Regions from separate parts of the Arthrobacter sp. StoSoilB13 genome, predicted to be linked through region 1. Evidence: riboswitches for the same ligand, from Rfam matches in the RefSeq annotation. Region 1 holds a riboswitch; each other region holds the start of a gene.
What was found. A riboswitch is a leader RNA that binds a small molecule or an ion and turns the genes downstream of it on or off. The one in region 1 is predicted to bind cyclic di-AMP.
Positions count from the first base shown of each region.

Region 2: linked by a shared signal. The riboswitch ahead of LDP01_RS13915 (hypothetical protein) and the one ahead of LDP01_RS22630 (aggregation-promoting factor C-terminal-like domain-containing protein) in region 1 are both predicted to bind cyclic di-AMP.
Region 3: linked by a shared signal. The riboswitch ahead of LDP01_RS15100 (M23 family metallopeptidase) and the one ahead of LDP01_RS22630 (aggregation-promoting factor C-terminal-like domain-containing protein) in region 1 are both predicted to bind cyclic di-AMP.

Region 1 is NZ_AP024649.1:861,490-871,357, forward strand. It holds gene LDP01_RS22625 (MerR family transcriptional regulator) at 1-638, opposite strand, end outside; gene LDP01_RS22630 (aggregation-promoting factor C-terminal-like domain-containing protein) at 836-1,648, opposite strand; cyclic di-AMP (ydaO/yuaA leader) riboswitch at 1,654-1,811, opposite strand; partial or broken gene LDP01_RS22635 (sensor histidine kinase) at 1,946-3,440, opposite strand; gene LDP01_RS22640 (response regulator transcription factor) at 3,444-4,184, opposite strand; partial or broken gene LDP01_RS22645 (winged helix-turn-helix domain-containing protein) at 4,851-5,718, shown strand; gene LDP01_RS22650 (SixA phosphatase family protein) at 5,941-6,465, shown strand; gene LDP01_RS24055 (FCD domain-containing protein) at 6,500-6,844, opposite strand; gene LDP01_RS22660 (GntR family transcriptional regulator) at 6,783-7,160, opposite strand; gene LDP01_RS22665 (sulfite exporter TauE/SafE family protein) at 7,240-8,028, shown strand; gene LDP01_RS22670 (amidohydrolase family protein) at 8,054-9,370, shown strand; gene LDP01_RS22675 (MFS transporter) at 9,367-9,868, shown strand, end outside.
Region 2 is NZ_AP024648.1:348,406-358,273, forward strand. It holds gene LDP01_RS13880 (Gfo/Idh/MocA family protein) at 1-328, shown strand, start outside; gene LDP01_RS13885 (hypothetical protein) at 501-1,187, shown strand; gene LDP01_RS13890 (RNA polymerase sigma factor) at 1,368-1,916, shown strand; gene LDP01_RS13895 (hypothetical protein) at 1,913-2,800, shown strand; gene ald (alanine dehydrogenase) at 2,917-4,035, opposite strand; gene LDP01_RS13905 (PucR family transcriptional regulator) at 4,244-5,458, shown strand; gene LDP01_RS13910 (AEC family transporter) at 5,616-6,536, shown strand; gene LDP01_RS13915 (hypothetical protein) at 6,782-8,173, opposite strand; cyclic di-AMP (ydaO/yuaA leader) riboswitch at 8,160-8,312, opposite strand; gene LDP01_RS13920 (hypothetical protein) at 8,442-8,675, opposite strand; gene LDP01_RS13925 (ATP-dependent DNA ligase) at 8,723-9,790, shown strand.
Region 3 is NZ_AP024648.1:603,909-613,776, reverse strand. It holds partial or broken gene LDP01_RS15125 (molybdopterin molybdotransferase MoeA) at 1-261, opposite strand, end outside; gene mobA (NTP transferase domain-containing protein) at 258-1,178, opposite strand; gene LDP01_RS15115 (HNH endonuclease) at 1,221-1,721, opposite strand; gene LDP01_RS15110 (NlpC/P60 family protein) at 2,048-2,800, opposite strand; gene LDP01_RS15105 (C40 family peptidase) at 2,899-3,627, opposite strand; cyclic di-AMP (ydaO/yuaA leader) riboswitch at 3,632-3,795, opposite strand; gene LDP01_RS15100 (M23 family metallopeptidase) at 3,941-4,771, opposite strand; cyclic di-AMP (ydaO/yuaA leader) riboswitch at 4,778-5,007, opposite strand; partial or broken gene LDP01_RS15095 (iron-dependent transcriptional repressor DtxR) at 5,207-5,903, opposite strand; gene serC (phosphoserine transaminase) at 6,208-7,338, shown strand; gene LDP01_RS15085 (DUF3027 domain-containing protein) at 7,421-8,059, opposite strand; gene LDP01_RS15080 (cold-shock protein) at 8,068-8,451, opposite strand; gene LDP01_RS15075 (hypothetical protein) at 8,729-8,944, shown strand; gene LDP01_RS15070 (helicase-associated domain-containing protein) at 9,032-9,868, shown strand, end outside.

The DNA.
Region 1 (9,868 bases):
TTGGTGTCCTCACTGGAGTGGAACATGGAACCTATGCCGTCCCATGAGCGCACCCATTCCTGGACTGAGGGGTCCGTGACGGGCCTGTCGGCTTGGACGTGCGCCAGTCCTTCTTCCACAAGGGCAGCCCACTGCTTCTTGGCAGCTTCGACTTTTTCTGCGCCGAGTTCTTCCCGCTTGTCCGCGAGTTGCTGGCGTTGTTCGGCTGTGAAGTTGTTTTCGAGCACGGTAATCATCTCCAACGTTGACATGAATTGTTCAGGGGTGGGCATGGCGTGTCCGTCCATGCGTGACAACAGCTCGCCCAAACGGTTTTGGAGCGCTTGGAGTTGCCGGGCGTGCTCCTGCACATGGACCAGCTGCTGTTGGAGGAGGCCCCGAAGGGACTCCAGATCATCCTCGGGCGCTTGCAGCGCCTTGCCGATGGCCGCGAGCGGAAGCCCCAGCATCTGAAGCGATCTGATCCGGTATAGCCGGCGTAGGTCGCCCTCCGAATACCTGCGATGACCGGACGATGTCCTTTGGCTTGCGGACAGCAGCCCGATCTCGTCGTAGTGGTGGAGCGTCCGCACGCTGACACCACATGCTGTGGCCAGCTCACCGATGCTCCACGGCCCGGATCCTGTTGTTCCCGTCATGGGCACAACGCTAAGTCCTGACGCAACGTCAGGTGCAAGTGGGTGTGAAACCCGGAAGGCACATTTAACGCGAAAACCGCCCCGCCTCCCGCCCGGGCGCATCAGTACTGCTGCGAACGGCGGAAAGCGGGGCGGCAATCGGGCCCTGCATGGTTTGAGCCCGCTGGGGTGGGCTCAAGCCTGCTTATTGAGTCGGCTTAGTACCAGTTGTTGGCCAAGTGGAAGGCAAGGGCCGCCGAGGGGGAGCCGTAGCGTTCCTTGATGTAGTTCAGGCCCCACTTGATCTGGGTCTGGTAGTTGGTCAGCCAGTCATCGCCTGCGGTTGCCATCTTCGAAGCGGGCAATGACTGCACGATTCCGTAGGCACCACTGGAGGTGTTGGTCGCGGTGGTCCGCCAGTTGGATTCCTTCTCCCACAGTGTGTTCAGGGCAGTCATTTCACCCGGACCCCAGCCGTAGTTGGCGAGGATGCTGGCGGCGTATGCCTTGGCAGCGGCGGGATCGTCCACGGCCTTGGGAGTGGCGGCTGCGGCTGCGGCTGCAGCAGCGGCGGCATCGGCAGCCTGCTTGGCGGCTGCATCAGCGGCAGCCTTTTCGGCGGCGGCCTGTGCGGCAGCTGCCTGGTCGGCGGCGGCTTTCTCGGCCGCAGCCTTTTCGGCGGCGGCTTGTGCCGCAGCTGCCTGGTCTGCAGCGGCCCTGTCTGCAGCGCCCTTCTTGGCAGCAGCATCCAAGGACGCTGAGATTTCAGCTGTTTTGTTGCTGGCCTGGGCGGTAGCCTGCGTCTCGGACGCCCGGCTCGTTTCGGGGAGATTGAATGCGGCGTTTGCGGCCTGGCCAAGCGATGCGACGCCCAATGCTGCGGCAACGACTCCTGCAACAACGGACATTCGTTGCCCGGTCTTGCCGCGGCGTGCAGCGTTCTTCAGAACGGTTTGCGACTTCGTCAGGGGAGCGTTGTGATCGTCACGGTGACGCGCGGAAGGGCGCGTCTGATCGTTGAATTCAGACATGTGTGATTACCTCTCAGCGCCTGCGGAGTTAGCTGTCGGGTTCGGATGAGGTCATCCGGCCGCGCGCGTAGCTGCGGCTTCACCCCAAGGGCAAGGAAAGTACTGTGCCCGGAGACTCTGGGTCCCCCGTCTCTGCCTCGAATGAGAACGGAACTCCGGGAAGTGGCAGAGCTCGGCGCATCCCGGGTGTGGGCCAGTTAGGGGCGACCCACCCTTTCGAAGGTACAGGAGGTTTCGGCTTAAGTCACATTTGGGTAACAGAGATCACGTTCACGGCGAGTCATGTTGCCTGATTCGTTATATGCGTTCGTTCAAAGCTGCGGGGAGTCGGAGAGTGAACTCCGTGCGTCCCGGCTGGGACGTTACTTCCACACTGCCGCCATGCGCCTGGACGATGGATTCGACGATTGACAAGCCCAATCCGGAGGTCCCTTCCGACCCCGATCTCGCCGCGTCAGCCCGGGCAAAACGCGAGAAGATTCGCCCCTGGAAAGCAGTCGGAATACCAGGCCCGTTGTCCGTGACGGTGACCACCGCGCTACCGTCGGCGGAAAGCATGACGCCTGCGACCACCGTGGTACCTGGATCGGTGTGCTTGCGGGCGTTGGACAGCAGATTGGCCAGCACCTGATGCAGCTGGGTTGCGTCCCCGCGCACCGTAATGGGCTCGTCAGGGAGTTGTAGCTTCCAGATGTGGTCCGGTGCCATCACCTTTTCGTCGCTGACTGTCTCGATCACCAGCTGCGTCAGGTCCACATCCGTGACCTTCAACGGCTGGCCTTCATCCAGGCGCGCCAACAACAACAGGTCCTCCACAAGCGTGGTCATCCGTTCCGACTGGCTCTGGACCCGCGCCAGCGACTTCCTGCCGTCCTCCGTGAAGTTCTCCGTCATACGAAGCAGCTCGGTGTATCCACGGATGGCGGTCAGCGGTGTCCGAAGTTCGTGGGAGGCATCGGCAACGAACTGCCGGACCTTGGTTTCGCTCTCCTGACGGGCTTCCAGGGCCCTGGAAACGTTGTTGAGCATTTGGTTCAAAGCGTGGCCCACGCTGCCAACTTCAGTTCCAGGATGAGCGGCCGACGGCGGTACGCGCACCGCGAGTGCCACCTCACCGGCGTCGAGGGGAAGGCGCGATACTTTCGTTGCAACCTCCGAGAGTTGCTCCAGTGGCCGCATGGTCCGGCGGATGATGACGGTGCCGGCGAGGCCGATCAGCACCAGGCCGCCAAGTGAAACAAACACCATGGTCCATACCAGCGAGGCCTCGGCATTTTGCTTGTCAGCCAACGGCAGGCCTGTCGCAATCACATCGCCGTAGTTGGTCTCAACTGCCACCAGCCGATAGTCGCCGTTGGACAATGAACGGTCTACGGGCCGGTTGTCGCGGGGGAGCGATAGCAGGATCTGCTTGTCTTCTGCCGAGAGTGCGACGCGGCGACCGTTTGCGTTGAGGAAGCCCGAGTTGATGACCGTGGAACCATCGATCCTCGCGTTAAGTGTCCCGGCGCCTTGGCCACGGGCCTCCAGCGGATCCGGCCGACCGCTGGAGGGAAAGTTCGACGGCGGCCCTGCCGAAGTCATTCGCGCGGCCTGATGCCTGCTCCAACTGCTTGTCGAGCTGTTTGTTGAAGTACATGTCCATGGAGGCGTAACTAACCACTCCAACTGCACCGCAAATCGCCACCAGCAATGCCATCGCCACCAGGACCAACCGCGTGCGCAGATGCCAGGTGGAGGGATTGAGCCAGTTCCGCTGGGTCTTGCGGGCTACTCCGGAAGAGGTGGACAAGATTCAGTCCGCAGGCTTGATGACGTAGCCAGCGCCACGGATGGTGTGGATCATTGGCGGGTGGTTGGCTTCGATTTTCTTGCGCAGGTAGGAAATGTACAGTTCCACGATGTTGGCCTGCCCGCCGAAGTCATAGTCCCAGACGCGGTCAAGGATCTGTGACTTGCTGACCACCCGCTTGGGGTTCTCCATGAGATAACGAAGAAGCTCAAACTGCGTTGCCGTGAGCTGGATGTCCTCGCCGGCGCGCGAAACCTCCCGTGTGTCCACGTTGAGGGTGAGATCACCCACTACCAGTTCCGCGGTATCCATGGCCGCAACGCCCGAGCGTTGTACGAGACGGTGCAGGCGCAGGAGAACCTCCTCCATGCTGAAGGGCTTGGTGACGTAGTCGTCCCCGCCGGCGGCCAGGCCAACGATGCGGTCCTGGACAGCGTCCTTGGCCGTGAGGAACAGTGCGGGCACTTCCGGCGCGAAGGCGCGGATCCGGTTGAGGACCTCGACGCCGTCGAATCCTGGAAGCATCACGTCCAGCACCAGCACGTCGGGGCGGAAGTCCTTGGCAAGCTTCACAGCTTCCGGTCCATCGGCTGCCACCGCTACGGACCAGCCTGCCATGCGAAGGCCCATGCTCATGAGCTCAGCGAGACTCGGTTCGTCGTCCACCACCAAGGCTCGGATGGGGGAGCCGTCCGGGTGGGAAAGCTGGGGAAGGTTGTTCGTCATGGAGTGCGGGGATGCCATGTGACAACTCTCCATTCTGCTGGTTTGTCGAAGCTTTGCCGGTCCTGTGAGGATGCTGTGAGGTCAACACTAGCCACGTGGGAGTTCAATGGCAGGCGTTGCGGGAGTGCTGCAGTGAATACTCGCCTTCTACGGCTTGTAGCAGATTTTGAGGGAAAAATTCGAGCTTGGAGCAGGTTGCGATTGGACAGCAAGTGTTTCAGATCTTGAGATTCCGTCCTTTTGCCCCTCATGGGAATCAGGGAGGTCATCATGCACTATCTGCCGAAGAAAATTCACGATAAGCCGAATATTTCTCATCGAGACCGAATGAAATGACGTTCATTTTCGGTGGGGGAAGAATTGTGATCTGCGGCACAATAGACCCTCTTGTCTCAAAATGTGGACGGTTTCACGCTTTGTTACTTGCGTGTTGCCATTGTTACGTTGCACACTTCCAATGTGAACAAGAACTCAACAGCACCTGCAGCCGCAGCAATCTGGTCCAGCACACCCGCTGGCGACGAGACCCGCTGTTGTCGAATGCAAGCCTAACTTTCCACCCCGAAGAAGTTTCAGGCATTCGCCCCCTAGCCCAGCGTTGGGCGCCCTTCCCCAAACTCATTGCGGGGACAACCAGCATTCGAAGCCGCGATGACGGCTATTCACTTTTGAGGTAATCACTCCATGTCAGTTGCATCCGGTTACGTCCACATCTCCGTCCGAAACGCCAACAAGGCCGCTTCCAACGCAGGCCTCCGCCCCGGCTTCGGCAACCGCCCCGGCTACGCCCCCGCCACCCAAGGCAACGGCCAGCAGGCTCCCGGCTACGTGCCCCAGGGCTACAACCCCAACTCCTACGGCCAGTTGCGGGCAGTTCCCACCAATGAGCCAGCACCCATGACGGCGCCTACTCCCGTCATTGCGCAGTCTGACCGCCTCCGTCCCGTTGCCAACGACAACGTGGCCCGCGGCTTCGTGCTCTACATGGGCATTGACGAAGAAACTGCAGCAGCGGCTGGCACCTCCATTGCCAAGCTCGCCCAGGAAATCCGGGCCTACGCCCAGTCCCTGGTCACCGGCGCTGAGAGCTACGCTGCAGTCGCCGTCGCACCCGCCGGGGCACCCGGCTCCGCGCTCGACGTCGTACGTTCCACCTTCGGTGACCCCACGGTCGCCGCCCGCCAGCGCACCGAGGCTTCACGCCCGGCACCGCAGCAGGAAGCCCGCCCCTCCGGCGTGTTGATCGACCTCGCCCGCCGCGAAGTCCACCTCGACGGTGAGTCGCTGAACCTGACGTTCAAGGAATTTGAGCTCCTCAACTACCTCGTCGAAAACGGCACCCGCACGGTTGGCCGCGACGAACTGCTTGAGGGGCCTGTGGCGCAACGCCGAAGAAGTGCCCAACGAGCGCACCATCGACGTCCACATCCGCCGCCTCCGCTCCAAGCTGGGCCGCCTCGCCAACACCGTACGCACCGTGCGTGGCCAGGGCTACCGCTTCTACGAGCACCCTGAGGTCATCGTCTGGGCCGCTCCGGAATACTCGATCTAGCTATTGCTTCCGCGAAAGCGCCTGTCCTGTAAAGGGCGGGCGCTTTCGCTTTCGCGGGACGATCCCTCGGCGCCTGCTCGTACCTCACGCAACAACGGCGCTTTCGGGATGCCCCGCTGCGCTGCAGCGCCCCCGCTGCGCTGCAGCGCCCTCTCTTCGGTGGGACGCTTTCGAGCTTTCGGGGCCAGTGAGCATGTGCCTTCGCGGCGCTAAGGTTGTGGAATGAGTGACCATCACATCAGGCGCCTTGTGATCATGCGCCACGCCAAGGCGGATTGGCCCATGGGGGTCCAGGACCATGAACGTCCCCTCGAGGAACGCGGACACCGTGAAGCTCCGCTGGCTGGGCGATGGTTGCTCAAGCATGGGGTAGTTCCAGACTTCATTCTGTGCTCGTCTGCGCTGAGGACCCGCCAAACCTGCACGTGGGTGTGCGATGAGTTGGGGGACAAAGCCCCGACGCCCAAGCTCGAGGACGGCTTGTATGCCGCCTCGGCAAACCGGATGTTGACCGTGATCAACCATGTTCCGGACACTGTCACCACCTTGATGGTGATCTCGCACATGCCCGGCGTGCAGGACCTGGCCATGCACCTTGCTTCGCGCGACTCGGAGCATGATGCCTACATGGATGTCGCCACACGGTTCCCAACCAGTGCTTTGACCGTGATGGAGACTGAGAAGCCATGGGCGGAGCTGGATGGGCAGGACGCCCGTCTGACGCACTTCAAGGTGCCGCGGCGCTGACTTTCCCGCCAGGCTGTGTGATCCCCCGGCGTCCTTAGGCCGCCAGATCCGCCACCTTTTGGGCGTCACTTATGTGGGCTTCCGAAAGTGAGCGGGCAGACGCTACGTCTCCGTCCGCAATTGCCCGGGCAATTTCTACGTGTTGTTCGGCGGCCTTGTGCGCCCAGTCATCCTTGCCGAGATTCGCTGCTGTGGAAACCGCAAGCCTGGCTATGGCCCGGCGATGCGCATCGGCCAGGAATTCGTTACCACTGGCTTCGACGATCAGGTCGTGGAACTGCCTGTTGATTCGCGTTGACTCCCGTACGTCACCGCTTTCAATGGCTTTCGCGAACCCCGTTGCTGCGTCGTTCAGCCGCGCGAACCAGGCAGGAGCGATCTGTCCATCGCGGGGCCCGCGCGGCTGTCAGTTCGGCTGCGAATCCTTCAAGATTGCGTCGCAGATCAAACAGGCGGCGTTTGGCGTCGTGGTCCAAACCTGCAACTACTACGCCGCGGGCTGCGGGCGTGAGCAGGCCTTCGGCAAGCATGCGGCTCAGCGCTTCCCTTACGGGTGTGCGGCTGACTCCCAATTCCTCTGCTATCGATGCCTCCGGAAGGCGGTCCCCGGCGGTGTAGGTGCCGTCGAGAAATCTGGCCCACAAGACGTCGTAGGTTGAGCGTGCTGATCCTGTTCCTGCCGCGTCTGAACTCATGACCTAAGTATACAAGGCATGCGAAAGCAGCTATTGCATTCATTGCATGCAATGCGTACGCTGAGTGTGGGAGGTGGTCATGGACATTGGGTCTGTAGCCCTTATGGCTTTGGCCGGCACAGCTGCCGGCGCAATAAACGCGGTTGCAGGTGGCGGGTCGCTGGTGACCTTTCCAACCCTTCTCGCGCTGGGCTACCCGCCCGTCGCGGCCAACGTCATCAACACGGTGGCAGCCTTCCCGGGTTATGTGGGTGGCGTTTGGGGCTATCGCAGGGAACTCAAAGGACAGGCCCGCAGGGTCGCGATCCTGGGAACCACCACCGTGGTTGGTGCCACAGTGGGATCAGCGCTCCTGCTGGTGGGACCGGAATCAACATTTGTTGCTGTGGTTCCGTGGCTGGTGCTTGCATCGACCCTGCTGCTGGCAGCGCAGCCCGTCTTGACCAAATGGGCAGTCGCACGCGTGGGTGGGGTTCAGAATTCAAGCGTGAGAGCTGAACGACTGCATGCCAGCAGTCTCGGTCAGTTGGGCGTGGCTACCTATGGTGGCTACTTCAACGCCGGGCTGGGCATCATGATGCTCGGTGTTTTGGGCATTACCCTCGATGAGCGGCTTCCCCGGCTCAACGCACTCAAGAGTGTGCTGTCCGCCGTCGCGAGCGCTGTCTCCCTTGTCTTCTTCGGTATCTTCGCGACTGTCGCATGGCCCGCGGCATTTGTGATGGCCGCTGCTGGACTGCTCGGAGGATGGATCGGTGCCGTTCTGGGCCGACGCATTCCGGATGTCCTGCTGCGGCGTTGCGTAGTCATTTTTGGCCTTGTCATTTTCGTCGTTCTTTGGATGGATCATGCTTCCTCAACGCACTAGCTTGCTACTGCAAAATGCCTTTATTTTGTCCCTCGACCCGGACGTCCCCGATGGGATCACGGACATCCTGATCAGGGATGGCATTATCGAAAAACTCGGGCAGGGCCTCGCCCTCCCCAATGGAGTGGAACAGATAGACGGCACCGGAAACCTGGTGATGCCTGGTTTCGTAGACACACACTGGCATCTGTGGAATTCACTTCTGCGGGGAACGGTGGGGGATGGGCCCGGACGGGACTACTTCTCAGTCAAGCGTGGCCTCGCCCCCCACCTTAATGACGATGACTTCTACTGGTCCGCCAGGTTCGCCCTGGCAGAAGCAGTACAGAACGGAATCACCACCGTCCATAACTGGGACCACAACGTCCGCGGTGCGGGCGATATAGATGCGAACATCCAAGCGCATTTGGATTCGGGGTTGAGGGGCCGATTCTCCTACGGGCCAAGGGATTCCTCGGGTGCCGACGAAGTGATGGATTTCGACGGTCTGGACGATGCCATCAACAGATGGACTTCCGACCGCCTTGACGGGCGGATCCATTTCGGGGTGGCGTTGCGGGGACCCTATCGCACATCCACGGAGCTTGCTGCGCGGGAATGGAGCTGTGCCAGGGAACGCAACGTTCCCATCACCATGCATTGCGACCGCTGCATGCGGGAACCTGGTTGCCAGTCGTGTGGTCTGACCAGACTGGACCGTGAGGGATTGCTCGGACCGGACGTCCAGGTGGTTCACGCCGTGCACGCGAGCGCGGAGGACATTGAAGCCATTGCCCGGACAGGAACCAGGATTTCGGTGAGCCCACTTTCGGAAATGCGCACCATGGGCTTTCCGGTGGTCACGGAGTTCCTTGAAGCGGACGTTCTGACATCACTTTCTGTGGACACACTCGCCATGCCGGCAAACGCAGACGTACTTTCCAGCTTGCGGGCGTTGCTCTCCGTTGAGCACGCACGCACGAGACGGGCAACACTGACTCCTCGAATTGCCCTCGAGATGGCTACCATCCGTGCCGCCAAGGATCTTGGCATCGATGGCATCACAGGATCCATCAGACAGGGCAAACGGGCCGATCTGATCGTCTTCGACAGGTCGAGTACCTCGCTTCTTCCAACTGGTGATCCTGCCGAAAGCCTCGTCTATCACGGAACTTCCGCGGCAATCCGCACCGTCATCAGCGATGGACGCGTTCTTCTTCGTGATGGCGAACTGGTACAACAGACGGCCCGCCAAGCCATCGATACGGCCACAGAGCGGCGCGACGCCCTGGTCCAGCGCGCAACGGCAGCCGGAACCTGGGACCAATGGATCAGCAACAATCAGGAAGGCAATCAACGATGATAAGCCAAAACAACTCAACGGCCGTGCCCAAGGAACGGCCTCCGGCGTCAGCGGAGCGTGTCCAACGGCTCGGCATCTCCGGAGCCATGCTCATGTTCCTGCTTATCCTCCTGGCCTACTCAGTCAATGCAATGGACCGCATGGTTTTCCCGGTCCTGCTGACAGAGGTCAGGACAGAATACGGGTTTGGGCTTCCCGAGGCCGGGCTTCAATCCACACTCTTCGCCTTGGGAATGGGACTTACGGGTATCCCGGCCGGTATGGCCTTGCGCCGCGTAAACCGGAAACACGTCCTGATCATGGGTACAGTCCTCTTCTCCATCGCCACGGTACTCACGGTGTTGAGCGCCGGTTTCTGGGACATGCTGCTGTGGCGGGTCCTCAGCGGTGTAGGTGAAGCCTTGCAGTTGGTGGCCATCCTTACTGTGGCAACGCATGCCTTTCCCAGGCACCGTGGCATCGCGATCGGTTCAGTAAACGTCGCCTTCGCCACAGGCG
Region 2 (9,868 bases), on a different replicon from region 1:
CCACGGCCCCCGCTTCCGCGTGCTGGGCACGAAGGGCGGCTTTGTTAAGTTCGGCACCGATCCGCAGGAGCCCTTTATTCTGGGCGGTGGACTGCCGACGGCCGCGGAGTACGGCGTCGAACCTGCCGAAAACTACGGGACCCTTGAGTCGGACGGCCAGCGCCGAACCGTCGCCACCGAGCGCGGGGCCTACCAGGAGTTCTATCGCCTCCTCGCCGAAAAGATCGACGACGGCGGTGCGGCCTCCGCGCTTCCCTCACCTGTGGATCCGGCCGACTCAGTTGCGGTGCTGAAGCTGATCGAACAGGCCCGGGCATTGGCTTCCTAAGTGTGGATTTGTTCAGGCAGGTCCTGCCCGGAAACATTTTTTTGAGGAAGGCGTAACCTCAGCGGTGCCCGGAACGATGTAGAGGGAGTGCGGGCCACGTCCGCACGTTGATCATCCGGCAGCGACCCAAACGCTGCCGGGGCAATCCCCACATCGTTTGTCGGAGGCTTTTATGTCCTTGTTCACTGTCCTTGCCACTAGCAAAGTCGCCGCCGGCGTCCTGGCTGCCGGAGCTGTAGCTGCCGGCGGAACCGGTGTCGCTGCCTTCAACGGCGCTCTTCCCACCGAAATCCAGCAGAGCGCCCACGACCTCGTCGGTGCTCCTGCTCCGCTGGCCACGAAGGCGGCTCACGCGGCTGAAGCCGGCCAGGCCAAGGCGACTGACGCAGTCGAGACCGCACAGGCGAAGGCAACCGACGCTGCCAAGGCTGGCGAAGAGAAGGCAACGGACGCTGTTGACGCTGCGAAGTCCAAGGCCGAAGACGCCGTCGCCGCAACGCCTGAAGCTTTCGGTCTCTGCACTGCCTTCATCAACGGTGGCCTCAAGGCTGACACCAAGGTCCCCGGTTTCAAGTCCCTGGTTGTTGCCGCAGGCGGCGAAGCCAACGTTGAAGCCCACTGCCAGGCAGTAGTCGACGCCGGCAAGGCTGCCGGTCTGAAGGCTGACGGATCCGCAAACGCTGACGCTTCCGTTGCAGCCAAGGTGCCGGCAGTTCCTGCTGTCCCGGCTGTTCCGGGAACGGACGGTGCCCCGGCTGTCCCCGCTGTCCCTGCAACACCGGCCGCTCCCGCGCTGCCGACGCAGGTGCCCACCGAGGTTCCTACCGCTCCCGGTGCAGGCCTCGATTCGGTCCGCTAAGCGCTCAGCGGTTACGGTTTAAGGGTGGGGCTCCTTCGTCTGGTACGGGGAGCCCCACCACTTTACGGACGGTGGAGTACGTAACAGACGGCAGTGGCAACGGATGTCCTGACCCCGGAAAGAACCGGGGAGGGTGCTCCAGAGAGGCCGCTGCGCTGCGCGGGATGGAGGCATCCACGGGTGCTAAACCCATTAGCTGATGAATATGTGCAGACGGACGATGACGATCCCGCTCTGCTCTTCACCGATGCCTACAACCAGTTCTCCGGCCCGGTTTTCGGCTACCTCCGCGCCCGCGGTGTGGACGATCCCGAGGCCGTGACGCAGGACGTCTTCCTCGCCCTGTATCCGAAGCTGCCGGATCTGCAGGGTGGCCTCCAAGGGGCCAGGACCCTGCTGTTCTCCATCGCCCACGCGCGCATGGTGGACCATTACCGCAAGCGTGAACGGACTCCGGATTCAGCTCCGTATGATGCTGAGCTCGATGCGCGGCAGGCGCCCTCGGCAGAGGACCAGGCATTTGGCCGCGGCAGCCTGGGCGTCACGGAACTTCTGGAGGACCTCGCCGCAGATCATCGCGAAGTCCTGGCATTGAGGGTGGTGGCTGACCTCTCCGTGGAAGAAACGGCGGCCATTATGGGCAAATCCCAAGGGGCAATAAAACAACTGCAGCGCAGGGCATTGAGTGCACTGAGGAAAAGTGCACTACGAAGGAATGGCACACCATGAGTGAACACATCACCCCGGCCGGACGACGGACCGGTGGCGCCGGCGGTTATACAGGCGAGCAGGCCATTGACCGTCTGTTGGCCGATTCCGGATTCGACGACGCCCGCGACATCCGTGCCGAACTTCTTGAACTGCGCTCCCTCGCCAGCACCGCTCCGCCGCCCTCTGCGGCCGTCCGCGCGTTGATGATCGGTGACCGGGCGGCTGGCGGCACAGGCACGACGGCGGAGGTCGCCTCCGCCACGGCGGGTGCACCGACGGCGGTACTTACGTCCGTCGAAGGATCCACTGACTTAACTTCCCTTGACGAACTCGCGGCCCGTCGTCGTCGTAAGCGCCGCACTGCGATCGCCGGGCTTGCTGTGGCAGTGTCATTGGCAGGCGGTGCTACGGCCGCGGCTGCTTCCGAGGGTGGCATCCCGGGTGCTTTCCAACATCTGGGCTCGACAATCGGCTCAGTAGTTTCGCAGCTCACGCCGGGATCAGGCAATGGATCGGGGCATAATCCTGGTTCCCCCTCCGAGCAGGAGCGTGGCCGCACTGTGACTCCGGCAACCCCATACCCATCCGGCCGCAACCCCGGCGGCAATGGCACCTCGGGAAATGGCGCCAACCCGGGCCAGGAGCCTCAAGGGGGCACCGATGGCGGGTCCGGACATTCCAATTCACCCAAGGCTCCCAACGGGGGGACGCCCGAAATACCCAGGATTCCCGGGAATGGTCAGCCCGGCAACATCAGCATCCCGACTCCCGCAGCACCAATCACGCCGCCGGGCATCGAGGCCCCCAACGTAACCCCGCCGACCCTTCGGCAATCGGATATCCCTGTGCCGGTTCCCACTCACGTGGTCCCGGAGGAACCAGTCACCCCCGGCAACGGCTAGAGCACGGGTTTGCTGCCCAGCAATTTTCTGCCCGGCACGTGCAAAGCCCGCTGTCCCGTTGCTGGACAGCAACGGGACAGCGGGCCGGCGACTTGTCACCGCCGCAAGGGCAAAGCCTAGGCGGTAACCACGCTGTGCCAGTCGGCAACGAGGGGCAGGTTGTGCGCCTCGGAAACCGAGTGGTGTGCCACGTGGCCTGCGGCGATGTTGAGGCCGGCGGCCAAGGCGGGGTCGCGGTCGAATGCGGCCTTGACGCCCAGGTTGGCCAGTGCCACGGCGTAGCGCAGGGTGACGTTGGTCAGTGCGTACGTGGACGTGTTCGGAACAGCGCCAGGCATGTTGGCAACGCAGTAGAAGATCGAGTTGTGGACCTTGTACGTCGGTTCCTGGTGGGTGGTGGGGTGTGTGTCCTCGAAGCAACCGCCCTGGTCCACGGCGATGTCCACCAGCACGGAGCCCGGCTTCATCCGGGACACGAGTTCGTTGGTGACCAGCTTGGGAGCCTTGGCGCCCGGGATCAGGACGGAGCCGATCACGAGATCTGCGTCGACAACTGACTTCTCGATCTCGTAGGCGTTGGATGCCACGGTCTTCAAGCGGCCCTGGTAAAGGGCATCGAGTTCCCGCAGGCGGTTGATGTTGATGTCCATGATGGTGACATCAGCACCGAGGCCCAGCGCCATGGCGGCAGCGTTGGTTCCGGCAACACCGGCACCGAGGACAACAACCTTGGCCGGACGGACGCCCGGTACGCCGCCAAGGAGGATTCCCTTGCCGCCAGCCGGTGCCATCAGCGAGGAAGCGCCGACCACCACGGACAGGCGGCCTGCGACCTCCGACATCGGGGCGAGCAGCGGAAGGGTGCGGCCTTCCTGGACCGTTTCGTAGGCGATGGCCGTGACGCCGGAGTTGATGAGCTCGGCAGTGAGTTCGGGCTCGGCGGCGAGGTGCAGGTAGGTGAAGAGGATGAGGCCCTTGCGGAAGCGGTGGTACTCGGCCTTGATGGGTTCCTTGACCTTCATGACCATGTCGGCACGGCCCCAGACGTCGTCCGCGTCGGCAACGATTTCAGCGCCCGCGATCGAGTATTCCTCGTCCGTGATGCCAGAGCCCAGGCCCGCACCCCGCTCAACCAGAACGGTGTGTCCGTGAGTGCGGAACTCGTGGACACCTGCGGCCGTGATGGCTACGCGGAACTCGTTGTTCTTGATTTCTTTGGGGACGCCGATGATCATTTGCTGGCTCCATCGTTTGCGGCTTTTTCGGCCGGATATTTGCTGTGGGCTGTGATTCCAGAATAAATCCGGCTGTGAGGCAGGCGACATGGATCTTGGAGCCCGTCTGAATGGAAACCGCGGAAATTCAAGGAACTTTTGTTATGCGCCTCGACATTTGTCGAGGTCTGGGGCGTCAGGTGTCGCCTGATGTTGGTACGCTTTCTGGATGCAGCAGGACGTCGAGGAGATCGTTGAACGCGTGGCGCTCAAGCTTGGCAGGGGGCTGTCCCTGGAGGACCTCGACGGCGTCCTCCTCGCCTACAGTTCCAACCAATCGCACGCCGACCGCGTGAGGGTGAACTTCCTCCTGAGCAAACGCGTGCCCAGCGATGTCAGTGCCTGGCAGCTCTCCCACGGCATCGCGACGGCGGTGCGCCCGGTTGTTGTTCCGTCGAACGACGAGCTGGGCATGCTCGGCCGCGTTTGCGTCCCGCTGCTGGTGCGCGGTTTCCGGGTGGGCTACTTGTGGGTCCAGCAGGACCTTGAGGAGCAAACCGCGACGGCGATACTCGCCGAACTGCCCGGCGTACGTGACGAACTGGACCTGTTGGCTGCTTTGTTGCTCGACTCAAACACCGCGGAATCGGAGTTCAGAAGGAGGCGGGAGCAGGAGTTTCTAGCGGCCTGCACTGGCGAATCGAATGCAGTGGCAGCGGTGGCCGGTTGGAAGGAGATCCAAGGCCGCGGTCCTTGGCAACTGGTGACCATCCTGGACGCGGATGGCGGCGGAACCGACGTCGACCCCATTGCCGCAACGCTAACGCACCGAACAGCAGCGTTGCAGTCCACCATTGGTGTCAACGCCGCGCTGTTCAGCGCCGGGACGGAGACCCATTCCGTTGTCCTGTTCCGCGAATCCGGTGGCCGGGCTGATCACGCCCAGGTTCTGGTGCACTATCAATTGGAGCTTGCAAAGCGGGCCGGCCGCAAAGTGGACCGGGTGATCCTGGGCATCAGTGAGCCGTTCCAGGTTATCCGGCAACTGGCGGGCGCCTACAGGCAATCGAAAGTGGCAGCCCAGGCCGCAGCCGTGGATCCGCCCCTGGGGGAATTGGTGGAGAGCCGGGCGGTGGGCGTGTATCAACTCTTCGATCGTCTTCAGGCGCCGGGCGGTTGGGATGACACGGGCTCCGTTCATTTCCGGACGTTGGAGGACCAGGACAAGAACGGCGAACTCCTGCCCGTGCTGGAACTGCTCTATGACAACGACAGCTCAGTGCAGGACGTCGCAGCGAAACTTCATCTGCACAGGAGCAGCATCTACAACCGCCTTGGCCGGATCCGCCAACTCATCGGAGCTGATCCGTTGAGCGGGGCCATCAGGCTCGAGTTGCACGCTGCACTGAAGGCACAGCGCTGGGCTTCGCGGCCCCGGATCTAGCGAATATCAGGGGTTTCGGGCCGCCAAGTGTTTTGGGCCGCGGAGTGTTGTAGAACGTGTGCTGCGGAACGTGTGCTGCGGAACGGCCGGAATTGGACAGTCCTCCAGGCGTCGCTTACGCTGAGAAAACGGTTTCTGACCAATTCTTAGGAGCACTGTGGGCGGCGTTGTGTCGGGGATCCTCATCGTCGCCTCGGTCATCGCGGTGGGTTACTTCGCCGCCCGCTACCAAGTGCTGGCCCCGGATGTACAAAGCGCACTGACCCGGACGGCTTTCTACATCACCAATCCTGCACTGCTGTTCACGGTGGTAGGTGGAAGCGACATTCGTGCCGCCCTCGGCGTCGACGCCCCTCTTGCGCTCCTGTCGGCAACCGTCATAGGCCTTCTCTATTGTTTGCTGAGCTTCGTGTTCTTCCGACGGCCGGTCGCGGAAACGGCGGTTGGTGCCATGGCAAGCAGTTATGCCAACGCGAACAACATCGGTATTCCTGTTTCCTTGTATGCAGTGGGCACGGCGCAGCACGTTGCTCCAGTCCTTCTGGTTCAACTCCTGATCATGGCGCCCTTCTACCTGAGCGTCCTGGGCGTGGCGGGCGGCACAGGAATCTCGTGGAAACGGATGCTGTTGCAGCCTTTCTCCAATCCCATGATTATCGCCTCGGGCCTGGGGGTGGTGATGGCCCTGACGGGGTGGGAGGCTCCGGAGCTCGTTCAGAGACCCATCGATATGCTGGCCGGCGCGGCCGTCCCCATGGTTCTGCTGGCTTTTGGCATGTCGCTGGCTGGCAAGGCGCCTCTCCAAAAGGGCGATGGCCGCGTGGAGACCGTAGTTGCTACCACCTTGAAGGTGGCTGGCATGCCGGTGGTGGTCTGGGCGCTGGGGCGCTTCGTGTTCGGCTTGGAGGGTCAGCACCTCTTGGCCAGCGTCATCATGGCCGCACTGCCAACCGCACAGAACGTCTTCCTTTTCGCTTCTCCCTACGGACGCGGGATGACAATGGCCCGGGATGTCATCCTCTGTACAACGGTCCTGTGCATCGGGGCGTTGGTTATGGTTGCGTGGCTGTTTGGATAGAAGCGATCGAGGCCATGAACAAGCGACACACGAAACAAAAGAGGCAGGCACCCGGGTGGAGCAGTTCAGGGTCGGGTGCCCGCCTCATCTTGTTGCCGTGATTCCGGTTGCTGTGATTCCTTAGGCCCGGCGCAACCGCTGGCAGCTCCAGCGGCCCATCCGATTGCGGAAGGTGGCAGTGCGGCTGCTGCTGCAGTACCGGCCATGCCATCCGACGTGCGCGCTGGTCCTGGGAAGCCGCGTGCTCATTTCAAGATCCCAGTGGCGCCGTCAAGTATGCCGTCCAGGTCCAGGGGTGAATCGCTGGACGGTGTGGTGGTGCTGGGACTGCCGGTCGGCTTTGGCTTTGGCGCCGGAGCCTGTGTTGGAGTAGGTGCCGGAGTGCCCGTGGGGGTCGGCGTCGTCGTGGCAGGTGGGGTGGTGACCGTGTCCGACGGAACCGGGCTCGGGGCCGGCTGGGTTGGAACAGGAGTTGTCACGCCCGGGACGGGAACAACAGCCGACGGGACTGCCGAAGGCACCCAAACAGGATCCGCGAGTGACACTTGCGGAGTCGGAAGGGACGACGACGGCGCCTGGTCGGGTGCCTCTCCTGACGACTGCGTTGCTACGGTTGCCGGTTTTCCGGCCTCGCTGGTGGCCGACGACGCGGAGGCGGTGGCGTAGGACGAGCTGGGTGCAGGGGTGGCCGAAGTTGACTGCCTGCTGTCGCTACCCGTCTTTGCGTCGCTTGCTTCCTGGGCCGGCGTTTCCTGCCCGAAGAAGGGAAGCTCGAAGGCCTGGCTCATGGTGCCAACGGTCAATACCAAGCCCAAGGCCCCAGCGACGACTGCCATGCGCTGGCCCTTTGTTTTGACCGATGCGGCCTTGGTGAGCACGGCGTGTGGTTCATGGCTGAAGGATGATCCACCCAGTGATGAAGCTCCCAGTGATGAAGCTCCGAAGGCAGGGGCGCCGCCAGCCGGGGTTTCGCCAGCACTTGCCGACTTTCGGGCCGTACCGCTCCCGGATTCCTGTGCGCGAAGGGCTTTCCGGCTTGCGAGACCAGAGGCGGCGGTCGCGGCTGCGGCAAGCTGTGCGGGGCTCTTAGCCTGAACGATCGGGATGGCAGCGGTGGCAGGTTCGGGATTCGCTGCGGGTTCGGACGCGACCGGTTCGGGCGCCTGAACGATCGGGATGGCAGCGGTGGCAGGTTCGGGATTCGCTGCGGGTTCGGGCGCGACGGGTTCGGGCGCCTGAACAGCTGGAATCGCAGCAGTTGCCGGCTCCAGAGGAGCAGGGTCCGCCGGAGCAGAGTCCGCTGTTGCAGAATCCGCTGGTGCTGTTTCTGCTGGAGCAGTTTCAGTGGGGACTGTCTCAGCAGAGATAGCTGCCTGGGCTGCCCGTTCACGCTCTGCCGCCCGAGCGGCCGCGCGCGTGGTGGGTGCCGCCGTTTGGGGATTGGAAGCAGAGGCGGGAATAGAAGCAGTGGCGGGTTCCGGCGTCGCGCCTGCTAAACCTGCTTCTGCTTCCGGCGTGCTGGTGGAGGATCCGCTGGGTTGGGGCCCCGACGGCGTCCGGTTGGCTGGGTACGCTCGCGCGCTATTTGGGCGCGGCGCGGCTGATCCATGGTTGGGGACATGGTGGTTGCCTCTCAACGCCTGCGAGGTTAGCTGTCGGGTTCGGACGAGGCCGTCCGGCCGCACATGGCGGCTTCACCCCAAGGGCCTAGGGGAAAAATCAGGCCCGGGAACTCTGGGTCCCCCGTCTCTGCCGCGGGTCTGGCGGATTCCGGTTTGCGGCAGAGCTCGGCGTCAACCCGGAAGCGGCCCAGCGGAGATGAGGGTCGCTCTTCGACGGTACATGAGCGGCATAGTAAAGTCACATTAATGTAACGGGCGGGACGCCTTCCGGCGCGAAGGTCCGTTAGGACTTAGGCTCCGGGGCCGGAGCCGGGGCTGGCAGTTCGTGCTGGATCCTTTGGACTTGGTGTGCGTAATGGGTCTCGGGTCGGAAAATTTCGTCCGCCACACCAAGCATCCCACCCGTGGCACCGCGCCGGACTTTACCCTTGCTGTTCTGGCGCAAGACCCAGAACCAAAGGGCCGCAATGAGGGCAGGTGCTGCCAGCACTGCCACTAGTACGGCCAAGATATCCATGGCCCAAGACTAGCTTCCGCCGCGGGCGGCAGGTAGAACATAGTCGTATGGACCTCCCAGTGATGCCGCCCATTTCGCCCATGCTTGCCAAGTCTGTTCCTTCGATCCCTGATGTGGGTCATTTTGAGCCAAAGTGGGACGGGTTCAGGACCATCGTTTTCAAAGATGGTGATGAGATCATCCTGGGTAGCCGAAACGAACGTCCTATGACACGGTATTTCCCTGAGCTGGTGGAAGCCCTTCGGAAGAATCTCCCGGACAAATGCGTGATCGACGGCGAGATTGTCCTCATAGCTGGGAACAGGCTCGACTTCGAGGGCCTTCAGCAGCGCATCCATCCCGCCGACAGCCGTGTGCGGATGCTGGCCGAAAGCACCCCGTCCTCCTTCATCGGATTCGACATCCTCGCGCTGGGAGACGAGAACCTTATGGACAAGCCGTTTTCCGAGCGTCGCGCCGCCTTGGAGAAGGCACTGGCCAAGGCTGAGGCGCCCGTTTACGTAACACCGGCGGTGACGGACCTTGATCAAGCACAGGAGTGGTTCGTGCAGCTCGAAGGTGCCGGGCTTGACGGCATACTTTCCAAACCGCTCGAGGGGACATACCAACCGAATAAGCGCGTCATGTTCAAAACCAAGCATGAACGGACCGCGGACTGCGTGGTGGCCGGATTCCGCTGGCATAAAACGGGAAAGGTTGTCGGGTCGATGCTGCTTGGGTTATATAACGACGCCGGTCAGCTGCAGCACGTGGGGGTGGTGGCTTCATTTCCCATGGCCAAGCGCGAAAGCCTGGTGGCTGAACTTGAGCCATACCAGACGGAGTTCAGCGAGCATCCTTGGGGTCAGTGGGCCGACCAAGGAGATGCCGCCGCTACTGGTTCCCGGATGCCGGGCGCGCAAAGCCGATGGAGCGGCGGCAAGGACTTCTCCTTTGTTCCACTTCGGCCCGAGCTCGTCATCGAGGTCGCCTATGACTACATGGAAGGCGACCGGTTCCGGCACACCACCCAGTTTCGTCGATGGCGGCCGGACCGGACTCCGGAGAGCTGCACCTATTCTCAACTGGAGGAGCCAGCTGACTATGACCTCGGGGAGATACTGAGGCTGCCGTGACCGGAGTTGCCCCCGCTAATACGTTGCTGGCCCGCTAATACGTTGCTGGGCAGCGACAGGACAGCGGCTTGGGGACGA
Region 3 (9,868 bases), on a different replicon from region 1:
GGCCTGGTGGGGAGCAAGCCTGTGTCCGGGCTCAACAAGAATCCAAGGACCTGTTCCGTTGACGGCCCAGCCGTCCATGGCGGAGGACGCATAGTGCGGCATGTCCTGTACGGCGACCGCGTCCGAGGCAAGCGTCCTTCCCAAGGCGGCCTTCAGTGGCACCGGGCTTGGTGGGATCGGAGCAGCGACGTCGAAGGCGCGCTGCCGGGCCTCATGCCATGTGTGTGCCGCGTGGTGGCCCTGTCCGGGGGCCTCGGTCATTCCGCCTCAGTCCCGGGCTCCAGGTATTGCTTGGCAACCTGGCGGGCCAGGTCAAGGGCGGCGCTCATGGCGGTGTCGTCCGCCGCCTGGCCGATACCCCTGGCCATACCAGCAGCGTAACCGGCGATGAACGTAGTCAGGGGCGCGGCAGGCCGCACCACGGAGTGGGCGGCAACTCCTGCCACTGCGAGGACTTCATTGATATCCACTTCAACGCCCTCAAGCTCAAAGGCCTGCAACAGTGTGCGGCACCAGTCCTCGAGCGTCTCTTCCTGGCTCTTCATGTCCGCCTCCTGCTCGTTGTGTATGCCCAGGGCCGCAGCGTCCTCCCATGTGTCCACATCATCGGTAGACCCATCGGGAACAGTAACGGCCAGCAGGTTCAGCCTAGCAAGCAGCCGGAACACTGAAGAGTTCGTTAACCCCGAAGTTGCAGAAGCTGCGGAAACTTCCCTTTCCAAAGCCCGCGTGCTGTAAACCCCCAGGAGGGGCTGTTGCCGGCCATCGGCTGAAACGGCCATGGCACCCTCCGCTTCGGGGTGCGCACGCAGTTCTTCCCACAGGGGCGCAATGCCCCTGGCGGCGTGCGGCATGTCGCAAGCCAGGACGAGCGTCCATGGCGCCGGGCTGACTGCCTGCCGAAGGGCGGCCGCCTCATGAAGGGCCGCCAGACCGGCAGCAATCGCAGCGGCAGGGCCAGCAAAGGCCGGCTCCTCCCGGGCACTAAGAACTCCATCAGGCAGGACACCGCCGATACCAGAGGTGTCCGGACCAACCACAACCACAGCGGAGGCTCCCCGTGCGGCCTGCAGGGCATGCGAAAGGAGGCTGGCGCCGTCGAACGTTAATCCGGGCTTGGGCACGCCACCGAGGCGGGTGGCCCTGCCACCCGCCAGAATCACAGCGTTGAACTCCATCCGCCCAGATTACCCGGACGGCGGGAGGGCAACAGAAATCGATCAGGCGGCGGATTCCGGCAACAGGAACGGGTCCCAGTCCGGCGCAGGTTTCTCGAGTTCTTTGATCTGCCACATGGTTCCTGTGGGCACGCCGGGTTTGAAACGAAGTTTCCAACCCATCTCGGCGAGCGTGTGGTCACTCTTGGCGTTGTTGCATTTCAAACACGCCGCAACCAGGTTTTCCCAGGAATCCGCGCCGCCCCTGGATTTGGGGTGGACGTGGTCTATGGTGTGGGCTGTTTTCCCGCAGTAGGCGCAGCGATGGCCGTCGCGGCGGAGTACCCCGCGGCGGCTCACGGCGGTGATCCTGTTGTACCGGGGCCGGATGTAGCGGTTGAGAAGGATCACGGATGGTCGTCCGAGAATCTCCTGTGGCCCGACGACAGGCTCGTCGCCTTCGGCCACTACGCTAGCTTTTCCAGTCAGCACAAGGACCAGCGCCCGGCGGAAGGTTACTACCGCCAGCGGTTCATATCCAGCATTCAGAACGAGTGTGCGCATGCACGTACCTCTTCACGGCCGCACCCGTCAGGGGCACGAGGGCCGGCTGCCCTCTGCTTGTACGGGCTGTGGATCGACAACACAAGGGTAAGCACTTGTATGCCGTATCAACGAATTTTTCTGTCGTTTCGGCTGTGGTGTTGGCGAAAATTCATGCGCGGGACACCTTGCAGAGGACGCGCACATTCCCTGAGGCCACGGAATCGGACTTGCGCCCCCCGAATTTGGGTGTCGGCAGCCCGCTTCTCTGGCTGTCACGAAAACTGGTGATTAAAGCAGAACACCCCGCCGGCCTGAGCCTGCGGGGTGTTCCGTGAAGTAAGTGATCAGCCGTTGACGCGGATGAAAACGGGGCCGGAGCCAACGTTCACGCTGAACAGTGCCGTGGTGGATCCGTTCCATCCACCGTGGACTGCCATGCCGTTGCCGACGTAAACAGCGATGTGTGCCATTCCGCCATAGCCGCCGTTGGCGTAGTAAGCGAGATCGCCGGGCTGGGCTTCAGCTGCACTGACCGTGCGGCCGAGGGAGAGGTAACCGGCCGGCCAGTCGTGGAAGTGAATACCGACCGCGGCCAGCGAGTTGGTCACCAGCATGGTGCAGTCCTGTGTGACGCCGAGCTGTGCGTAGGCCGCTGCAGCGATAGCTGCACCGAGGCCGCTGGATGCAGCGGGCGCCTTGGCTGCGGACGCGTCAGCGTTGACCGCCAAAGTTGCGGTGCCACCGGCAGCCGGAGCTTCCTTGGCAGTCGCCTTCTGGACGACGGGAGCGGGGGCTTCCTCAGTCTTGACCACAGGGCGCTCATAGGAGATGGCAACGCTGGAATCAGCAGCAATGGTGGCCTGGGCAACAGACTGCACGTCAAGCGTGGAGGCAGACGTAGATTCCCGCTGAACGTTGGTGTCCGCAGCATTTGCAGCAACTCCGCTGGTCAGGACAAGGCCCGACGCAGCTGCGATCACTGCTGCCTGACGGCCAACGCCACCGGCGTTGTCGCTGACAGCCTTGGCAATGACGGCAAGTGAGCTGGTCTTGGGGGCCTCAGCTCTATGCCGTGCAACCTTGTTTGCACTGGTCATGATTACTCTCTTTTCGTAGCCGCGCACGCTGGGACCGCACGCGGGTTATGGGCTGCCAGCACTTGGGGGGCATGCTGGCTTACCCCGAATGGGATTTCCTAGCGGAGGGTGTAGAACGAGGATGTGCCGGTGGAGGCCACGGAGTGCAGGAGCGTGCCCTGGCTGGGGTTCAAAGCGCTGATCATCATGCCGTTGCCGACGTAGATGCCCACGTGGGCTCCGCCGTTCTGAACGACGAGGTCGCCAGGGGCAGGGGTGCTGGTGGGGGTCATGATCGTCCAGGCATTGACGCGGGGGATGCTGATGCCGGCCTGGGCGTAAACCCACTGGGTAAATCCGGAGCAGTCCCAGCCGTTGGGGGAAGTGCCGCCCCAAACGTAGGGGTGGCCGATGCCGGTGTAGGCAATTGCTGCAAGTCCGGAGGCCGCCGCGCTTGAAGCAGCATCCTTGGCCTTGGAGGACAGGGCACCGAGGGTGCTGTTCGCTTGGTCTTCGGTCGACGTGCGCTGGGAGGCCCGCTGAACCTTGGGAGCTTCCTTGGTGACCACAACGGGGCTTTCGAAGGAAACCGTTGCGGTGGGCTCCGCGGTAACAACTGCGGTGGCGACCAACTGCTGGGTGCTGGAAGATTCCGACTTCGAAACGTCGGTGTCGGCGGCCTGGGCCGGGAGTCCAACACTGAGAACGAGCCCCGAGGCTGCGGCCAGAACGGCGGCTTGGCGGCCTACGGTGCCTGCATTGGTTGAGACAGCCTTGGAAAGGGTGTTCAACGGGTTCGTGCGAACCAATTCGGCGCGATGGCGCGCAGGGGTAGTGCGTGATGACACGAAGGTAGCCTCTCCCAATGCCTGCGAGGTGAGCTGTCGGATTCGGATGGGAGTCATCCGGCCGCGCGGCTTCAAGGAAGCTTTTGCGACTTAACCCCAAGGTCTTCTGACTCGAAGACCAAAATTGGTTCCCCCGCCCCTGCCAGACGATTTTTGCGAACGGACCTCGAGTGGTGGCAGAGCTAGGCAATCCACTCAAGTGCACCGGCCCCCTAAAAAGCCGATGCGCTTTAGACGGTACAACAGATGTTCGTGAATGTCACATTCAGGTCACGGGGCGTGTCATGGATGCGAGAGACAACCATCAAATTGCTCAGAGCCAGCCCATGGGATCTACGACTTCGCCGTTTACCTGGACCTCGAAGTGGAGGTGGCAGCCGGTAGATGCTCCTGTGGTGCCACTCAGCGCGACGGTATCGCCGCGGCTGACAGTCTGCCCCACCTTGACGTTGAAGGACGACAGGTGGTTGTACGTGGTCTCAAGGCCGTTGCCGTGATCAATCACAACGCGATTGCCTCCGCCGTACTCATGCCACCCGGCGAACGTGACCTTGCCTGCAGCGGCGGCGTGGACGGCGGTTCCGCACTGGGCCACGAAGTCCTGGCCACGGTGGAAGTCACCGGTGCCGCCGGTAAGGGGGCTGACGCGGTAGCCAAACGGCGATGCCGTGACCAGCTTGTCCAGAGGACTTCCCAAGGTGCCAAGTGAGGAAGCACGCTGAATGCTCCCCGCTGACTGGGCGCTCAACAGCTGCTTGAGCTTGCCGTCCGGGTCAGCGGCGGTGGCGACTGCTGCACGACTGAAATCGATTTTGGCGGAGGCTGCTGCAGAAACTTCGGGCTGGCTGCCGCCGGGCACGGAGAGCGCCGCCTCGGTCTGGCCCGATTCCGACGTGGCCATGACGGGGCTGGTGGCAGGCAGACCTACAGTCAGGGCAAGTCCGGTGGCTGCAAGCGCGACACCGGCCTTCTGCCCTACACCACTGGCTGACGCGAAGTCGGCTACCTGGCGCAACGGGCTCTTACGGCGGCGCACCTGACGCGGGGTGTCGCGTGGCCGGATCTCCATTGCGGCGCGGGCTGGCCGCAGCTCAGCAGTGGGGCCGGACGCACGGCGACGGCCCCTGACGTTCTGCGATGTCAAACTCTGTTCCTCTCTGGAAAGCCTGCGAAGTTAGCTGTCGGATTCGGGTCAGAGAGTTCAAAGACCCGGTCCGCACGAAGCGCAAACGGCACACAGGTATCCCCGGAAGGACTTGCGTTAGTAGGCACTTCTGCTGCGGACTTCACCCCAAGGCTGCTTCTTTAGGCAGCCGCTTGTGGTTCCCCCGCCTCTGCCAGTAGTTGATGACACACCTGATCTGCTGGCAGAGCTCGGCTCCAGATCAGGTAACGCTTTGGTATCGGCGCTAGTAGATAACTATAGGTGATTAAAGCCCGCAGTAATAAATTCGTTATCTTTCCAAAACGACCGAGTTGCGGGTGCTCCATATCATCAGTCGCGGAAACCCGCAGGTCATACGCGCGCCAACCACCACAAAGTGAGATCCGACACTCCCGTGGTCAGGGCAATTCAGAGTCAGCTGACGGCGACGAAGACGTGCGCAGCGACCTCGGGAGGCAACTCCAGTGCTCCTTCAATGCCCGGAACGCGGACGGAGATGTACTCCCCCACCCGTTCCAAGGAGACGGTTGCGCCAGGACGAATTCCGCCTTCATCGAGCTGGGTGAGGAGCTCGGGCTCAACCTGGATGGGTTCAGCAAGCCGGCTGACCACTACACGCGAATCGGCAGCGTACCCGTCCATCGCGTGCAGCAGGTTCACGTCCAGGCGGGAAAGAGGCTGGTTGGCGAGGCCGCCAAGGGCTTCCAAGCCCGGAATGGGGTTGCCATATGGTGACTCTGTGGGGTGTTCCAACAACTCATAGAGCCGCCGTTCCACCCGTTCGCTCATGACGTGTTCCCAGCGACATGCTTCGTCATGAACGTACGCCCAGTCCAGGCCAATGACGTCCGCCAGGAGCCTCTCGGCAAGGCGGTGCTTCCGCATGACCTCGGTGGCCCGCTTGCGCCCGACTTCGGTCAGCTCCAGGTGGCGGTCGTTGGACACAATCACCAGGGCCGTCACGCTCCATGCGTCCAATGGTCTGGGAAACCGTGGGACCCGAGTGCCGCAGACGCTCCGCGATGCGCGCGCGAAGAGCCACGATGTTCTCTTCTTCAAGCTCCAAAATGGTCCGAAGATACATCTCAGTGGTATCGATCAGATCCGTCATCCAGCTCAGCTCTCCTCGAACGCATTTCTTGCGTAATCTCCACCGTACCGCGTCCCAGCCAAGGTGGACGGTGTGCAACCGACACCTCCGGAACGTCAATCCAAGCCTAGCTTATTTGGAATTACTCTGGATAATTTTTCCCTGGGCCGGAATCCCTGTGGTGGTCCGGCATTCCACGTGGCGGACTATGACACCCGCAGATTCCTGACGGTGGGCCCGGTCAGGCAGAATGAGGGAGTCGAAGGGGCAGCCGATGCCACCTGCCCACCTCCCCCTCTCTAACCGATACCCATTGGAGCCACACGTGAGCGACAACAGCATCACTATTCCCGCCGACCTGCTGCCCAAGGACGGACGCTTCGGCGCGGGACCGTCCAAGGTCCGCCCGGAACAGGTCCAGGCCCTGTCTGCCGCATCGACCACCATTCTTGGCACGTCCCACCGTCAGGCGCCGGTCAAGAACCTGGTGGGTTCGGTCCGCGAAGGACTCAGCCAGTTCTTCCGTGCACCCGAGGGCTACGAGGTTGTCCTCGGCGTCGGCGGTTCCACTGCTTTCTGGGATGTAGCAGCTTTTGGGCTCGTTGAGAAAAAGGCCCAGCACCTTTCCTTCGGTGAATTCGGTTCCAAGTTTGCCGCGGCCACCAACAAAGCCCCCTTCCTGGATGCATCCTCCATCATCACGTCCGAGCCCGGCACGCGGCCGGTCTCCCAGGCGGAGGCCGGGGTTGACGTCTATGCCTGGCCCCAGAACGAGACTTCAACCGGTGTTGCAGCCCCTGTAAAGCGCGTCGAAGGCGCCGACGCCGGTTCGCTCGTCCTGGTGGACGCCACTTCAGCCGCCGGCGGGCTGGACGTCGACGTCGCCGAATCGGATGTCTACTACTTCGCCCCGCAGAAGAACTTCGCCTCTGATGGCGGCCTGTGGCTGGGCCTGTTCTCCCCGGCAGCGTTGGAGCGCGCGGCCCGGATCAAGGCCAGCGACCGCTGGATTCCGGACTTCCTGGACCTGCAGACCGCTATCGACAACTCCAAACTGAACCAGACGTACAACACACCTTCACTGTCCACGCTGGTGACTTTGGATGCGCAGGTGCAGTGGCTCAACAGCAATGGTGGACTGGACTTCGCCAGCAAGCGCACGGCAGACTCTGCCAGCCGCATTTACTCCTGGGCCGAGGCGTCCGAGTACGCAACACCGTTCGTCGCGAAGGCTGAGGACCGCTCCAACGTCATCGCCACGATCGACTTCGATGACTCCATCGACGCCGCGGCAATCGCCAAGATCCTGCGGGCCAACGGCGTCGTGGACACCGAGCCGTACCGCAAGCTTGGACGAAACCAGCTTCGCATTGCCACGTTCGTCGCTATCGAACCGGACGACATCTCGGCCCTGCTCGCCAGCATCGACTACGTCGTGGGCGAACTCAAGAAATAAACTGAAGAAGTAACTGTCGCGGAATTCCGCGCAAGGCAGGAAACGGCGTCGTCAGGGTTCTTCCCGGACGGCGCCGCTGCCGTTAATCGCCCAGGCGGGCGACGTCGTCGTCATCGTCGTCGTTATCCACCGCGTCAGGATCGGCGGCTTCGGCGGCAGCGTCTTCCTCGGCCTGCACGGCTTCCTCGGACACTTCCTCCACCGTCTCCTCCACCAAGGGTGTCTCGTCTTCCGGGCGGACACGCTTTGCCCACGGGACCCATTCCGGGGCAAGGATGGAATCGTCGGAGGGCAGGAGGCCAAGCTCGCTGACTGTGACGATCTTCGACCGGGAATTGCGCGTGATCACGGCATACCACTGCCACCCGCCGTATCCGGCAAGCTTGGACTCGAACAAGTGCGTGACCACGCGGTCGCCCTCGGACTTTGCGCCTACGTGGGCACCTACCTCGCCCGGGTTCGCGATAGTCTCCACCGCTTCCCGCGCGACGTCGACGGCGGCGGCCAGGAACGCATCCGGCTTGCCAGTGCGCCACACGGGGATGCCTGCCCGCGGCTTCGCTGCGACCGGCTTCCGCGCAGGGGTGTCGCTGTTTTCAGGGGCTTGCCCGTTGACAGGATTCCCCCCGATGACAGGGACGTCGGCGGCAGAAGTGACGGCCCCAGGACTGGCCTGTGCGTCCCTTCCGGCCTGTGTATCCTGTGCGGATTCCGAAGTCATGGCGGTTCCTAGGCTTCCAGCTCGTCGGCAACCTTGCGCAGAGCCATACCGATGGCCTTGGCCTTGTTGCCTTCGGGGTACTTGCCGGAAGACAAAGTACCGGACAGGTTATCCAACACGGTCACGAGGTCCTGCACCAACGGCGCCAGGTCCTTGGCGTTCATCCGCTTGGCCTTGGCGATGGAGGGCGTCTTGTCCAGGACCCGAAGGCCCAATGCCTGGGCACCGCGACGGCCATCTGCCACGCCAAATTCCACACGCGTACCGGCTTTGAGCTCGGTTACGCCTGCGGGCAGTGACGTCTTGGGCAGGAATACCTCCTGGCCGTCCTCAGCCGCGAGGAATCCGAAGCCTTTTTCCTTGTCATACCACTTGACCTTGCCGGTGGGCACGTAATCAACCTTCTTCGTTCTTGCTGTGGAGACACGTCGTGCCGCCACCGCATCCGCAGGGATTTGCGGGATCGAGGGAGACAGCACGGTCCGTGTTGGTCTGTTACTTCAAGGTTATCCTGCCGGACCACCTATTCATGCTTTGCCGCCGCTTTGCGGCGCCTTTGCTTCACGCTTGCGGCGCCTTTGCTTCACGCTTGCGGCGCCTTTGCTTCACGCTTGCGGCGCCTTTGCCCATGGGCCTGGTCCGTGTGGCCCTGCTGCTAGCGTTAGGCGCATGACTTCCCCGGGTTACCGCCGCCCCCTCATGATCGTTGCCGCCATGATCGCCGTCCTGTCCTTGGCCGCAGTGGGCGCGGTCATGGCCATCGCCTTTAACAGTGGAGTTGCGCCGGTGTGGATCACGTCCACCGCCCTCTATGGGCTGCCGGTTGCCTTCATGCTTGCAGTGGTCCTGGTGTTGGACGCCATCCGTCAACGGCGCCGGCAGTAGCGAATGAAGCACCGTCAATAGCAAATCAACCGGGGCAGCTTTGCCCTGGCCACGCACGAGCGGCCCGGTGGCGGTAACGTTGGATTGATGTCCCTCATTCGCGCGCTCAGCAAGGAACTGGAAGCGCGCAGCGACAATTCGCTGCGGGCCTTGTTTGCCGCGCGACCCGACCTGATTTCTCCCATGGCCCCGGACTTCGCTGCCTTGGCAGCCAGGGCAAGTGCGCGGGTCAGCGTTCAACGGGCGTTGGAGCGGCTGACGAAGCCCGAAATGCAGGTTCTGGAAACACTCCATCTGTGCACGAATGCCGATACCGGCCACAGTGTTTCCGCTGCCGGGCTCAAGAAGGTCATTGCCGGTTCCACGCTGTCTGCACTGGAACCGATTCTCGCAAAGCTTCAGGAGTTGGCGCTGATCCACCGGGCCGATCCTCCTGCGGCAGCAAACTCACAACCGAGTTCCCGGCAACGGTTCTACCTTCCAGTTGGAAGCCTGAAGGACGTGATCGGCATCTATCCGGCCGGCCTGGGCCGAAGCTACACAGAGCTGGTCAGGTTGCAGCCGGCTTTCGCCCAACGCGTGGTCCAGCTCGTAGCCGAGCTCCATCAGTGCGGCCTGGACATCCACCCCGCCAGCACGCCAATGGACGCGGCCTTGTCCCTGCAACGCTGGACGTCAAGTGCAGAGAATGTGCGCGCCATTCTGGCCACTGCGCCCGAAAGGACCGTCGGCTTACTGGACAAGTTCGGCAGTTGGGCCATGGGCGCGGTCCCCCAAGCTCAACGGCGGGCCTCCGTAACCCACGAAAGCGCCGACGTCGGGCCTGTTGACTGGCTGCTGGCCCGCGGTCTGTTGGTTCCCTTGGACGCCGGCCACGTCGAATTGCCGCACAGTGTCGGCATAGCACTGCGCGGTGGTGCGATC